One region of the Comamonas sp. 7D-2 genome, then DNA from elsewhere that is predicted to be linked to it. Evidence: predicted binding sites of a transcription regulator. Region 1 holds the regulator's gene; each other region holds the start of a gene.

The links. Region 1 encodes HrcA, which represses chaperone genes, less so after heat shock. Its sites were predicted from a motif close to TTAGCACTCNNNNNNNNNGAGTGCTAA; they were not measured.
Region 2: the regulator HrcA is predicted to act here: its motif matches at 1,765-1,791, upstream of rpoH (RNA polymerase sigma factor RpoH).
Region 3: the regulator HrcA is predicted to act here: its motif matches at 2,715-2,741, upstream of groES (co-chaperone GroES).

The regions. Positions count from the first base shown of each region.
Region 1 is NZ_CP094238.1:960,920-965,384, forward strand. Features, by position in the region: gene rapZ (RNase adapter RapZ) at 1-536, opposite strand, end outside; gene recN (DNA repair protein RecN) at 541-2,298, opposite strand; gene MPZ60_RS04360 (NAD kinase) at 2,301-3,200, opposite strand; gene hrcA (heat-inducible transcriptional repressor HrcA) at 3,230-4,237, shown strand; tRNA gene MPZ60_RS04370 (tRNA-Ile) at 4,290-4,366, shown strand.
Region 2 is NZ_CP094238.1:4,447,689-4,452,153, forward strand. Features, by position in the region: gene MPZ60_RS20390 (tripartite tricarboxylate transporter substrate binding protein) at 1-675, shown strand, start outside; gene MPZ60_RS20395 (LysR family transcriptional regulator) at 726-1,646, shown strand; gene rpoH (RNA polymerase sigma factor RpoH) at 1,823-2,767, shown strand; gene MPZ60_RS20405 (tripartite tricarboxylate transporter substrate binding protein) at 2,909-3,907, shown strand; gene MPZ60_RS20410 (sterol desaturase family protein) at 4,156-4,465, shown strand, end outside.
Region 3 is NZ_CP094238.1:765,097-769,561, forward strand. Features, by position in the region: gene MPZ60_RS03430 (porin) at 1-443, shown strand, start outside; gene groL (chaperonin GroEL) at 603-2,246, opposite strand; gene groES (co-chaperone GroES) at 2,340-2,630, opposite strand; gene MPZ60_RS03445 (chemotaxis protein CheW) at 2,877-4,465, shown strand, end outside.

The DNA.
Region 1 (4,465 bases):
ATGCTGTGCTTGAACCCAAAGGACTGGAACATCAGCGTCATCTGCCCTGTGGGTGCTTCGATGATCTGCTTGATATAGCTTTGCAGCTGCGCCGACTTGAGGTCGCCGGTGTCGATGACGATGGAGCGGTCGCGTAGCAGGCCCAGCAGCTCGCGCTCCTTTTCGATATCGAGCTCCAGTGCCTGGCGCTCGTTCGTCAGGGAGCCGGGGGACAGAGGATGGCGCCGGCGGGTTTCCGAAAAGCGCCTGATCAGGGTGCTGCTGTCGGCATCGAGAAAAATCATGCGCGGCATCAGCCCCTGCTTTTTGAGGCGATGCAGCTGATCAGGCAGCTGAGGCAGGCCCTTGGCGCTGCGTGCATCCATGGCAATGGCCACTTTCTCGTCCTGATGATTGAGCTTGAGCTCCACAAAGGACTGCAGCAGTTCCGGGGGCAGGTTGTCGACGCAGTAGTAGCCAGCATCCTCCAGCGCATGCAGCGCAACGGATTTGCCCGATCCGGACATGCCGCTGATCAGAACAATCTCCATGGACATGATTTCAAACTCCTCTGACTTTGCTGCTTTTGCGTGCTGTAGTGCTGGCCTTGGCACTTCGGGCCTGGGTGCCCGATGAACGCTGGGCGCTGTTTGCGGCCTGCTTTGCAGGCAATCTTGCCATGGCCAGCATTTCTCTGGCATGAGCCATGGTTGCTTCGGACAGGTGCTCGCCGCCCAGCATGCGGGCCATTTCCATCTCGCGCTCCTCGCCAGTCAGCGGATCCACGCTGCTGATGGTGGTGTTGGACTTGGGGCGCTTGGTCACCCGGTAGTGCTGGTCTGCATAGGCAGCGACCTGGGGCAGGTGAGTGACGGCCAGCACCTGGCGTGAATCGCCGAGCGAGTGCATGAGGCGGCCCACGGTTTCGGCCACGGCTCCACCCACGCCGGAGTCCACCTCGTCAAAAATCAGGGTCCCGGCCTGGCCCAGTTCGCTGGTGGTCACGGCAATGGCCAGCGAGATGCGCGACAACTCGCCGCCCGATGCCACCTTGGCAACGGGTTTGGGCGTGGCGCCGGTATGGCCTGCAACCAGAAAAGTGATGCTGTCCGTGCCCGCAGGACTGGCGGCATCGGCATGTTCCAACTGCACTTCGAAACGGCCGCCCTTCATGCCCAGACTTTGCATGGACTGGGTGATGGCGCGTGACAGGCGTGGTGCTGCCAGGGTGCGCTGCTGCGAGATTTTGCGCGCCTCGGCCTGATACCTGAGGTGGGCGGCTTGCTCTTTGGCGCGCAGCCCCTCCACATCGACGGCAGCATCCAGCTGGTGCAGCTCCTGTTTCCAGCCTTCGAGCAGGGCGGGCAAGTCCTCGGGTGTGCGCTTGTAGCGGCGCGCCAGCTGCATCCACAGCGACAGGCGTTCATCGAGATCGGCCAGCAACTCGGGATCCAGATCGGCGCGGCGCAGATAGGCCTGCAGCGAGTGACGGGCATCGTGCAACTGGGCCACACAGGAGCCCAGTACGTCGGCAATGCTCTGAAACTCAGGCTCAAGATGCTCCTGGTCCTGCAGCAGGTGGTGGGCCCTGCCCAATGGGGTGGCCGCTCCCGCATCGTCATCCTCCAGCAGTTGCAGGCAGGACTGGGCCGAGTCCATCAAGGTCTGCGCGTGTGACAGACGTGTGTGCTGGGCATTGAGCTCATCCCACTCTTCGGCGCGCGGCGACAGCTTGTCCAGCTCGGAAATCTGCCATTGCAGGCGCTCCCGTTCGCGTTGCAGATTGTCCTGGGCCGATAGCGCCTGCTCCAGTGCCTGATGGTTCTGGCGCCAGTCCAGCCAAAGCGATTTGAGCTGGGCCGTTTCAATGCCACCGTAGGTATCCAGCATGGCGCGTGCTGCGTCCGGGCGGGTCAGGCTTTGCCAGGCATGCTGGCCGTGAATGTCGATCAGCTGATCGCCCAGATGGCGCAGCTGCGTGGCCGTGGCGGGAGAGCCGTTGATCCAGGCGCGGCTGCGGCCCAGACTGTCGATGACGCGGCGCAGCAGCAAATCCTGCTCCTGCGCAAAACCCGACTCTTCCAGCCATTCATGAAGATGGGGTGGGCAATCGAACTCTGCGCAAATATCGGCCTGAGAGCAGCCTTCGCGCACCACCTGTGCATCGGCTCGTGCGCCCAGCACCAGTTGCAGAGCGTCGAGCATGATGGATTTGCCGGCCCCGGTTTCGCCGGTAAGCACAGTGAAGCCGGTCTGCCAGTCCAGATCGAGTGACTGGACAATCACAAAGTCCCGCAGGACGATGCGCTTCAAGGCCATGGTCAGACGCCTCCCTCGTTCCAGCCCAGTTTTTTGCGCAGGGTGTCGAAGTAATTCCAGCCCTTGGGGTGCAGAAAGTGCACGCTGTGATCGGCGCGCGTCACCAGGATGCGGTCACCATGCTGCAGCGATTTCAGTGACTGCATGTCGAAGTTCGCGCTGGCGTCGCCTCGGCCGCCTACCACCTCGATAGTCACTTCCTGAGCGTCGGAGAGCACAATGGGGCGGTTGGAGAGGTTGTGCGGCGCGATGGGCACCATCACCCAGGCAGGAATCGAAGGGTGCAGCATGGGGCCGCCGGCCGAGAGCGCATAGGCGGTGGAGCCCGTGGGGGTGGCCACGATCAAGCCGTCCGCGCGCTGGTTGGAGACAAAGCTGCCGCCGACCTCGATGCGCAGCTCCACCATGCCCGAGGTCGAGCCACGGTTGACCACCACATCATTCATGGCCTGGGCTTCAAACACGCACTGGCCGTCGCGCATGACGCGAGCATTCATCAGGGTGCGTTCGTCTTCCTCGTACTCGCCCTGCAATATGGGTGTGATGGAGGCTTCGAATTCATCCAGGGCGATATCGGTGACAAACCCCAGGCGTCCCTGGTTGATGCCGACCAGCGGCGTGCCATAGCGCGCCAGATGGCGACACACGCCCAGCATGGTGCCGTCGCCGCCCACCACCAGGCCGAGGTCGCAATGCCTGCCCAGACCGTCCACGTCCATGCTCGGGTAATCGGGCAGGCCCGCATAGATGGCGGACTGGGTATCCAGAATCACCTCACAACCCAGGCTGCGCACGTAACCGGCAATCCGTTGCAGTGCTTCGCTGGCTGCATCGGACGGAACGCCTGCTGCGGGTGTGTGGTACTTGCCGATCAGGGCAATATGGTGGAACGTGGATGTCATCTGGGAAATTACATCATTAAAATGAAATCATGCTCGACGAACGTGCCAAGTTATTGCTCAAAGCGCTGATCGAGCGTTACATCGCTGACGGTCAACCAGTCGGCTCGCGCACTCTTTCACGTGCATCCGGGCTTGAATTGTCGCCTGCCACCATACGCAATGTGATGGCCGACCTGGAAGAGATGGGTCTGATCATCAGCCCTCACACATCGGCAGGCCGCGTACCGACAGCCAGGGGATACCGCCTGTTTGTCGACACCATGCTGACTGTGGACCGCTGCGATCTTGTAACGCCCGGCCTGATGCCTGAACAGCCGCAGAAGGTGATTGCCAATGCGGCCAATCTGCTGTCCAACCTCTCCCAGTTCGTGGGTGTGGTCATGGTGCCGCGTCGCAGCTCCGTCTTCAAGCATATCGAGTTCGTGCGCCTGTCGGAGCGGCGCTTTCTGGTCATCATCGTCTCGCCCGAAGGCGATGTGCAAAACCGCGTGATCTTCACGGATGTGGATTACGAGTCCTCGCAACTGATAGAAGCCTCGAATTTCCTCAATCACCATTACGCCGGTTTGACAATGGAGGAGGTGCGCACGCGGCTGCAGACCGAGGTGGAGCAATTGCGGGGCCAGGTTGCCAGCCTCATGCAGGCAGCGGTGAATGTAGGCACTGAGGTCATGAGCAACCATGATCGCGAGGATGTGGTGATCGCCGGCGAGCGCAATCTGCTGTCCGTGAGCGATTTTTCCAGCGATATGGGCAATCTGCGCCGCGCTTTCGACCTGTTCGAGCAGAAAACGCAAATCCTTAGGTTGCTGGACTTCTCCAATCAGGCTGATGGCGTGCGCATTTACATCGGCGGCGAGAGCCAGACCGTGCCGTTTGAAGATTTGTCTGTAGTGAGTGCTCCCTATGAACTCGACGGCAAGGTGGTCGGCACCTTGGGGGTGATCGGCCCCACGCGCATGCACTACGACAAGATGATCCAGATTGTCGATATCACATCCAAACTGGTGAGCAATGCTCTGAGTCACAAGCGTTAGGCCCTACAATGGCGAAGTTTTTCTGGTGGCAGCCACGGCTGTTGTCAGTGTTGGGGCGTTAGCTCAGTTGGTTAGAGCAGAGGACTCATAATCCTTTGGTCGTCGGTTCAAGTCCGCCACGCCCTACCATTTCTTTTAATGGAAACAACAGCTTAGGCTTGCGCTGTTGTCGCGAAGGCTATTCACCATAGCCCCTGAGGTAACAGTTTCGGTACATTGAACCGAAGG
Region 2 (4,465 bases), 2.0 Mb from region 1:
GCAGCGCTAACGCCTGCTGCGACTCCTTTTGACATCCATAAGAGCTTCTCTCATATCTCCGTCGTAGGTACCGTTCCGCTGGTATTTGTGGTCAACCCCAATGTTCAGGCGAAGTCCGTCAAGGAACTGGTAGCGCTTGCCAAGGCCAGCCCCGGCAGCGTCACGTTTGCATCCGCAGGCAATGGCTCGCCTCAGCATCTCTCGATCGAGATGTTCAAGCGTCAGACACAGGTTGAAGTCGTTCATGTGCCCTACAAAGGCAGCGGACCCGCTCTTTCCGATCTGCTCGGCGGTCAGGTCAACGCCATGATTGACACCGTTCCTGCCGCACAAAGCCAGATCAAGGCAGGCAAGCTCCGGGCCCTGGCCACAACGACCAAAGAACGCGTTGCCTCGATTCCAGACATCGCTACTGCCGTGGAAGCTGGATTTCCAGACATGCAGGTCAGCTCCATGTTTGCACTTTCGGCACCTGCAGGAACTCCAGGTGCAGTCATTCAGAAGATCAATTCAGCGCTGAAAGTGATTCTGTCCAAGCAGGATGTCAAGGACTCCATGCTCGCCCAGGGGACTATTGCTACCTACAGCACGCCGGACGAGTCGGCCAAGATCATCAACGCCGAGTACGCCAAGTGGGCCCGATTGATCAAAGACAGCGACATCAAGGCTGAATAAGCGAAGATAGCGGAGCTCCAGGACGCTGCAGCTCCGCTACCTATACTGCTGTGGTGGAAGCCAATCTATCAACCAAAGACCTGAGAGCGGTAGTAGCCCTGAGCCAGACCAAGAGCTTTGGTCAAGCCGCCCTCCTGGTTCACCTCTCCCAATCTGCGCTGTCGGCCCTGATTGCGCGTGTGGAAGCCCAAATCGGAGCAAGACTGTTTGAGCGCACCACTCGCGCTGTCGAGCTGACCGATGCGGGGCATGTTTTTATTGCCCATGCCCAGGAGATCTTGCGAGATACGCAGCGAGCCCTACGGGCCGTGACGGACACCGTCCAGCTCAGAACGGGATCGGTGACGGTTGCAGCACTTCCTTCTTTGGCCGCCTCGCTGCTGCCAAAGGTCTTTGCCGAATTCACGCGGATTCATCCCGGGGTACGCTTGTCCTTGCTTGATACCTTATCGGGCCCTGCGTTTGATCTCGTTCGTGATGGCAAGGTCGACTTTGCACTCACTGCAGCAGATCCCAAGCAAGAAGACCTCGCCTATGAGCAATTGATGGAGGACCAGTTCTTTCTCATCTGTCCCGATGACCATCCTCTATCCAAGCAGGCAGGTCCCGTCCCGATCGAGAACACCCTGGACTATCCGCATGTCTCCATGCCCAGTTCTGCCAGCGTCCGCCAGTACATTGATGCGGATCTGCACTCAAAAGGGCTCTATTTCGCTCCCGTCTTTGAAGTTGACCATATTGCAACCATAGGAGCTCTGGTCAGTGCGGGCCTGGGCATCAGCGCACTACCTGAAACAGCCGTATCGCTGTTGCAAGCTGGCCGCCTTGTGCAGATTCCTTTGTCGCCCCCCGGAATTCAACGTCCTTTGGGCATGGTGATGCGCCGCCACGCACCTCGAAGCTCGGCGGCCAAGGCATTGGAGGCGTTAATCAGAGCGAGCCTGCACAACCTGGCCTCTCATTCAAGCTAGTGCACTACAGCAGATGCCGGGAAAGAGAGAGGTCGAAGGGAATGTAAAAAATTCTCCACGAATCGACACGAGCCGCCTGAACCGTCAAAAACCAACAAAAGCTGTGGGAACTTTGTCTTTAGCACTCTCTCTAACGGAGTGCTAATATGAAGATCATGGAAGAAAGGAAACCTGCAATGAAAACTGCCTCCGGCTCCATTGCTACTGCCTTGGCGCCCGCGAACCCCTGGGCGCTGGTACCTCCGCTGGGCAACCTGGATGCCTATATCTCGGCGGTCAATCGTATGCCAATGCTCACCCTTGAGGAAGAGCAGGACTACGCTCGCAAGCTCAAAGAACACAATGATCTGGACGCCGCCGGGCGTCTGGTGATGTCCCACCTGCGTCTGGTCGTCTCCATCTCGCGCCAGTACCTGGGCTATGGCCTGCCTCACGGCGACCTGATTCAGGAAGGCAATGTGGGCCTGATGAAGGCTGTCAAACGCTTCGACCCCGATCAGGGCGTGCGTCTGGTCAGCTACGCCATGCACTGGATCAAGGCGGAAATCCACGAATACATTCTGAAGAACTGGCGCATGGTCAAGGTCGCCACGACCAAGGCCCAACGCAAGCTGTTCTTCAATCTGCGCTCGATGAAGCATGACCTGAAGTCCGATGCCGCCATGGCGGACGAAGAGCTGGCCCTGCGCGAGACGCTGACCTCGAACGAAATTGACGCGGTTGCTGCAAAGCTCAACGTCAAGCGTGAGGAAGTTATCGAGATGGAAACCCGTCTGGCCGGTGGCGATGTGCTGCTGGATCCTTCTCCCAGCGACGACGGAGAGCAGGCCTTCGGCCCCATCGCCTACCTGGCTGATGCCAGCCACGAGCCTACCGCCATGCTTGAATCGCGTCAGCGCGATCATCTGGCGACCGATGGTCTGGTCATGGCCCTGGAGGGCCTGGATGACCGCAGCCGCCGCATCGTTGAAGAGCGCTGGCTCAAGGTCAATGACGACGGCTCTGGCGGCATGACGCTGCATGAGCTGGCTGCCGAATACGGTGTGAGCGCCGAGCGCATTCGCCAAATTGAGGTAGCCGCCATGAAAAAGATGAAAAAAGCGCTGGCCGAGTTTGCGTAAACGCCAACTTGCGCAGCAAGGCTTAAAAAGGCTGAAATGCTGAACCTCAAACCCGGATAATTTCCGGGTTTTTTATTTGTCGAAAGACATGCTGCACTCATGGGCAGCCATCAACCATCAAGAATTCACAAGAGACCTGCCATGCCTATTCGCACTTCGCGCCTCCTGAAGAACCTGTCCCGCCGCAGCCTGGTTGCAGCAGGAGTCGCCATGGTGGCGACAGCAATGGCTCCGGCCACCATGGCAGCCGACAACTGGCCCGACAAGCCCCTGCATCTGATCGTGGGCTTCCCCGCAGGCTCCTCGCCCGATCTGACGGCCCGCGCATTGGCCGAGCCATTGGAGAAGAAGCTGGGTCAGACCATCATCGTGGAGAACCGCGTGGGGGCCGGCGGCAATATCGCCGGCGAATATGTCGCCAAGGCTGATGGCTACACCTTCAGCGTGATGATCAACGGCAATATGACCATTGCCAAGATGCTCAACCCTGCCGTGCGCTATGACCCCATCAAGGACCTGCAGCCCGTGAGCCTGATCGGCGTGGCTCCGCTGGTGCTGGTAGCCCCCGCGTCGGCCCCACAAGGCAAAGCCTTCATGGAAGCGGCCGCCAAGGCGGGCGACAAATGGAGCTATGGCTCGCCCGGTGTCGGTACCGTGGGCCATCTGGGCATGGAACTGCTCAAGAGCCGCTCGGCCATCAAGGCCGTGCACGTGCCCTATACCGGCTACCCCCAAGTGTTCAACGGCATTCAGGGCGGCGATTTGAAGCTGTCCATGCTCCCTCCGGCACTGGCAATGGCACAGATTCAGGCCGGCAAGCTGCACGGCATTGGAGTGACCTCTGCGGCACGCAGCCCGCTGGCTCCCGGCCTTCCCAGCCTCAAAGAGCTCGGCGTCAACAACTTTGATCTGGAAATCTGGAACGCCGTGGCTGCTCCCAGATCCATGCCCAAGGCCCATGTGGACAAGCTGGCAGCCGCCGTCAGCGAGATCGTGCGTACGCCCGAGATGCGCCAGAAGCTATCCATGCAAGGCTGGCAAGCCGTGGGCAGCTCGCCCGAGGGCCTGAGCAACCGCATCCAGCAGGATGTGAAGGCGCTGGGCACCATCATTCGCGAGCAGGGAATCACGGCGCAGTAAACACGCCCCCTGAGCCGCTTTGCGGCTTCCCCCGAGGGGGACGACGGCCTCGCTGCGCGGCGGCGCTTGCTCGCTGTCACGCAGATGAAGTGCGCCTGTTTCCCTCCATCCCACACGCTGAAGCGACTCCGGGTATCAACGAGAGCTACTGCGGCGTCCTTTATCATGCGCCCGACAGGCATGGGTTTACGCTATGCCGTCGGGCGCATTGTTGTATCTAGGGCAGCGCCACCGCTTTTGGAGCCTTCATGGACGCTGGTACCTGGTTCACGCAGCTCAATGCCTGGCAAGTCATGGCATTGGGCCTGGTTTTTTTCGGGGGTATTTATCTGCTGGGCGGCCTGCTCATGGCAGCACTGACAGCGGCCCTCGCGCGCGCGGGCATAGGCAGGCCGCTCGATACGCGCCCGCTCAAGCCCGATCAGCTAAAGCGTGAATGGCGCCAGTCCTTTCATTCCATACTGATCTTCGGCACAGGCATGATCGTTCCATGGGGCTTTCTGCAACTAGGCTGGGCCCAGCTCTCGCCCACCGCCAGCGCCGGGCGCATCGCTGTGG
Region 3 (4,465 bases), 200 kb from region 1:
CTCTGTATCTGATGGCTGGTTACGGCCAGAACAAGGTCAAGGATAGTCTCGGTGCTGCGGGGGCTGGTGCCATTTTTGACGCCGGCCTGCTCAATGCATATTGGACAGGCTCTTCCAATGGTGGCTTTATCGCGGGTAATGCGCCCGGAAATTTTGCCAACAAGCGTGAGATGTTCAAGGTCGGTTTTGGCTACCAGGTCACGCCGCAGCTCAACGCAGGTCTGCATTACTACCATGCCAAGCAATCGGGATCGGCGACTGGCGCCTTCAATGGCAAGGCCGACTTTATCGTTGCCGTGGCTGACTATGCCTTCTCCAAGCGTACCGATGCCTATTTCGCGGTGGATCACACCAAGACCAAAGGCGGTGCGGGCGTGATGCTTGATGCCAATGGCGCGAAAAAGCGTACCGGTATCACCATCGGTCTGCGTCATCGTTTCTAAGGCGAATCTCTGGATACAAAAGCCAGCCCGATATCGGCTGGCTTTTTTGTGCTCAGAGCAGCTCGTGAAGCTCGGTGTAAAAGAAAAAGGCCGCAAATGCGGCCTTTTTTGTTGTGGGCAAACCAGGTGGAGCAAACCACCCGGTCAGCAGCAGAGCAATTACATGCCCATGCCGCCCATGCCGCCCATGCCGCCCATATCGGGCATGGCAGGAGCTGCGTCAGCCTTGGGGGCTTCGGCGATCATGCACTCGGTGGTCAGCAGCAGGGAAGCCACGGAAGCGGCGTTCTGCAGAGCAGTGCGAGTCACCTTGGTGGGATCCAGGATACCCATTTCCAGCATGTCGCCGTAGGTGTCGTTGGCAGCGTTGAAGCCGTAGTTGCCGGAACCGTTCAGCACGGCGTTCACGACCACCGAGGGCTCGCCACCGGCGTTGGCCACGATTTCGCGCAGAGGTGCTTCAATGGCCTTCAGAACCAGCTTGATGCCGGCGTCTTGTTCGGCATTGCCGGTAGCCAGGGCGCCAACGGCTTGCTTGGCGCGCAGCAGGGCCACGCCACCGCCGGCCACGATGCCTTCTTCCACAGCAGCGCGGGTTGCGTGCAGGGCGTCTTCCACGCGGGCCTTCTTTTCCTTCATTTCGACTTCGGTGGCAGCGCCAACCTTGATCACGGCAACACCGCCGGCCAGCTTGGCCACGCGCTCTTGCAGCTTTTCACGGTCGTAGTCGGAAGTGGCTTCTTCGATCTGGATGCGGATTTGCTTCACGCGGGCTTCGATTTCGTCAGCAGCGCCAGCACCGTCGATGATGGTGGTGTTTTCCTTGCCGATTTCGACGCGAGCAGCCTGGCCCAGATCTTCCAGAGTCACCTTGTCCAGCGACAGGCCCACTTCTTCAGCGATGACCTTGCCGCCAGTCAGGATGGCGATGTCTTCCAGCATGGCCTTGCGACGGTCGCCGAAGCCGGGAGCCTTCACAGCCACAACCTTCAGGATGCCGCGGATGGTGTTCACCACCAGAGTCGCCAGGGCTTCGCCTTCGACGTCTTCGGCAATGATCAGCAGAGGACGGCCGGCCTTGGCCACAGCTTCCAGCGTGGGCAGCAGGTCGCGGATGTTGCTGATCTTCTTGTCGAACAGCAGCACGAAGGGGTTGTCCAGAATCGCGGCTTGCTTTTCGGGGTTGTTGATGAAGTAGGGCGACAGGTAGCCGCGGTCGAATTGCATGCCTTCGACGACATCCAGTTCGTTGGCCAGGCTCTTGCCTTCTTCAACGGTGATCACGCCTTCCTTGCCGACCTTGTCCATGGCTTGAGCGATGATTTCGCCCACGTCGGAGTCGGAGTTGGCGGAGATCGTGCCCACTTGAGCGATTTCCTTGGAAGTGGTGGTGGCCTTGGATTGCTTCTTCAGCTCTTCCACCAGGGCGGCGACAGCCTTGTCGATGCCGCGCTTCAGGTCCATGGGGTTCAGGCCGGCGGCCACGTACTTGGAGCCTTCGCGCACAATGGCTTGGGCCAGCACGGTAGCGGTGGTCGTGCCGTCACCAGCGATGTCGTTGGTCTTGGAGGCCACTTCCTTCACGAGCTGGGCGCCCATGTTCTGCAGCTTGTCCTTGAGTTCGATTTCCTTGGCCACGGACACGCCGTCCTTGGTCACGGTGGGGGCGCCGAAGGAGCGCTCCAGCACCACGTTGCGGCCCTTGGGGCCCAGGGTAACCTTGACTGCGTTAGCCAGAATGTTCACGCCTTCAACCATGCGTGCACGTGCTTCACCGCCGAAAACTACGTCTTTTGCTGCCATTTTTGGCTCCTAAAGAATGGGGTTCAATTGGGCTGCCAGCGCTTGTCAATCAGTCGCCGACAGCCATGAATAGGGGGAGGTGTTCGGGAAGGATTACTTCTCGACGACTGCGAACAGGTCGTCTTCCTTCATGACCAGCAGCTCGTCGCCGTGGATCTTCACGGTTTGGCCAGAGTACTTGCCGAACAGAACGCGGTCGCCGACCTTCACGTTCAGAGCGATCAGCTCGCCCTTGTCATTGCGCTTGCCGGGACCCACAGCCAGCACTTCGCCCTGGTCAGGCTTCTCGGTGGCAGCATCAGGGAGCACGATGCCCGAGGCTGTCTTGGTTTCGTTTTCGAGGCGCTTGACGATCACGCGATCGTGCAGGGGACGCAGGTTCATACCAACTCCTAAATACATCAACAAAGTTGAAACAAGACTTGCCAGCCATCCTGGCCGACATTCGGAATATCTAGGGTCAAGCTGTTAGCACTCAACCCCATTGAGTGCTAATAATAAGGCAATTTCTCGCGCTTTCAAGACCTCTCCCCAGCCGTTCGCAGGACAAATCTGCGAGGAAACAGGGTTTGTTCTTAGTCATGTGTAACGTGTTTTTACAAATAGGCCTGGCTTTTGCTCTGGCAGAACATGCCTCTAGAAACCATGACTGCCTCGGCGCAGCGCGCCCAGGATCTGCTGCAGACAGACGTCTTCATTCCTCATATGCGCCAGGTCGGGCGCTGCGAGAGTTCGCTCAGGGAGCTGAATCTGATGTGGCGGCTCATAGAGTCCTCAGCCAAGATGAATTGCCCTCAGGAAGCGCAGGCCTTGTTGCCCATGATGGCCGCCACGCGTGGCGGCTTCGAGCGGCTGGAGCAGGAGCTGGTGCAGTCCATGGTGATGCAGGCGGTGACGGGGGTGACAGCGGGGCTGGCCAGTCAGGCACAGCATCTGATCGATACCCTGGTGCGCAATCTCTACGAGCGCACGGCCGACGTGGGGTTTCTGGCGACCGACGCCATGCTGTGCCAGTTCATGGCCGCAGCGGATGGCGACGAGGCGGCCATCACCCAGCGTCTGCGTGCCTACCGAAGCAAGTACACGGTCTACGCGGACATTCTGCTGCTGGATGCCGAAGGCCGGGTGCGAGCGAGTGCGCGCGAGAGGAGTCAGGCCGCAGATCAGCCATGCCGGGATACATTGATTGCCCGCGCTCTGCAAAGCCCGGGCTTTGTGCAGAGTTTCGGTGCCACCGACCTGCTGCCAGGGCACGGCAGCGCGTTGATCTATGCGCATCGCATGCTGCACGCCGGCAACCGCCAGCCTATTGGCGTGCTGTGCCTGTGTTTTGACTTTGATGGCGAGATGCAAGGCATCTGGAGCGGCCGAGACCGGACAGACGGTAGCGGCGCGCCCGAAGCTCAGACCAGCATCGCCCTGTTGCTCGATGATCGGGGACTGGTGCTGGCCAGCAGCGATCCGCACTGGATTGGTGTGGGTGCGAACGTGCGGCCTCACCGTGATGGTGCGGATTCGCTGTATGTACATGGAGGACGCACCTATCTGGTGCAATCGGCGGCCTCGGCAGGCTATCAAGGCTATATGGGCCCCCAGGGCTGGCGGGCGCAGATCATGACGCCGCTGGAGCTGGCCTTCGGTCTTCAATCGCAAGCAGGTCTGGATGGGCTGGATGCCGCGGTGGCCCAGGGCCTGCTGGCACATGCACATCGCTTCTGCCCACCCCTGCATGCCATACGCAGCGCAGCGGACACCATACGTCGTGTGGTCTGGAACGGCCGCGTCATGACAGCAGGCAAGCAGATGGACAACACGCGGCTGCAGGCCGTGCTGGAGCAGATTGGCGAGACGGGGGCGCGGACCAACGAGGTCTTCTCCCAGTCCATCGATGCGCTCTACGGCACGGTGCTCAACACCGCACTGAGAGACAACAGCCTGTTGACCAGTCTGCTGGTGGATCTGCTCGATCGCAATCTCTATGAGCGTGCCAACGACTGCCGCTGGTGGGCCTTGACGCCGCAGCTGTCCGAATTGCTCGAGGACCTGGCCTTGGGCGAGACGGCCCCGGATCAGGTGAGCGAGGCCTGTGCGCTGCTCACCGCCATTCACGACCTGTATACGGTCTACCAGCAAATCATGGTCTATGACGTTCGCGGCAGGGTCGTGGCCGTCAGTCAGCGAGGCCGCCCCGATGCCGAGATCCGTGGGCTGCTGGGCAC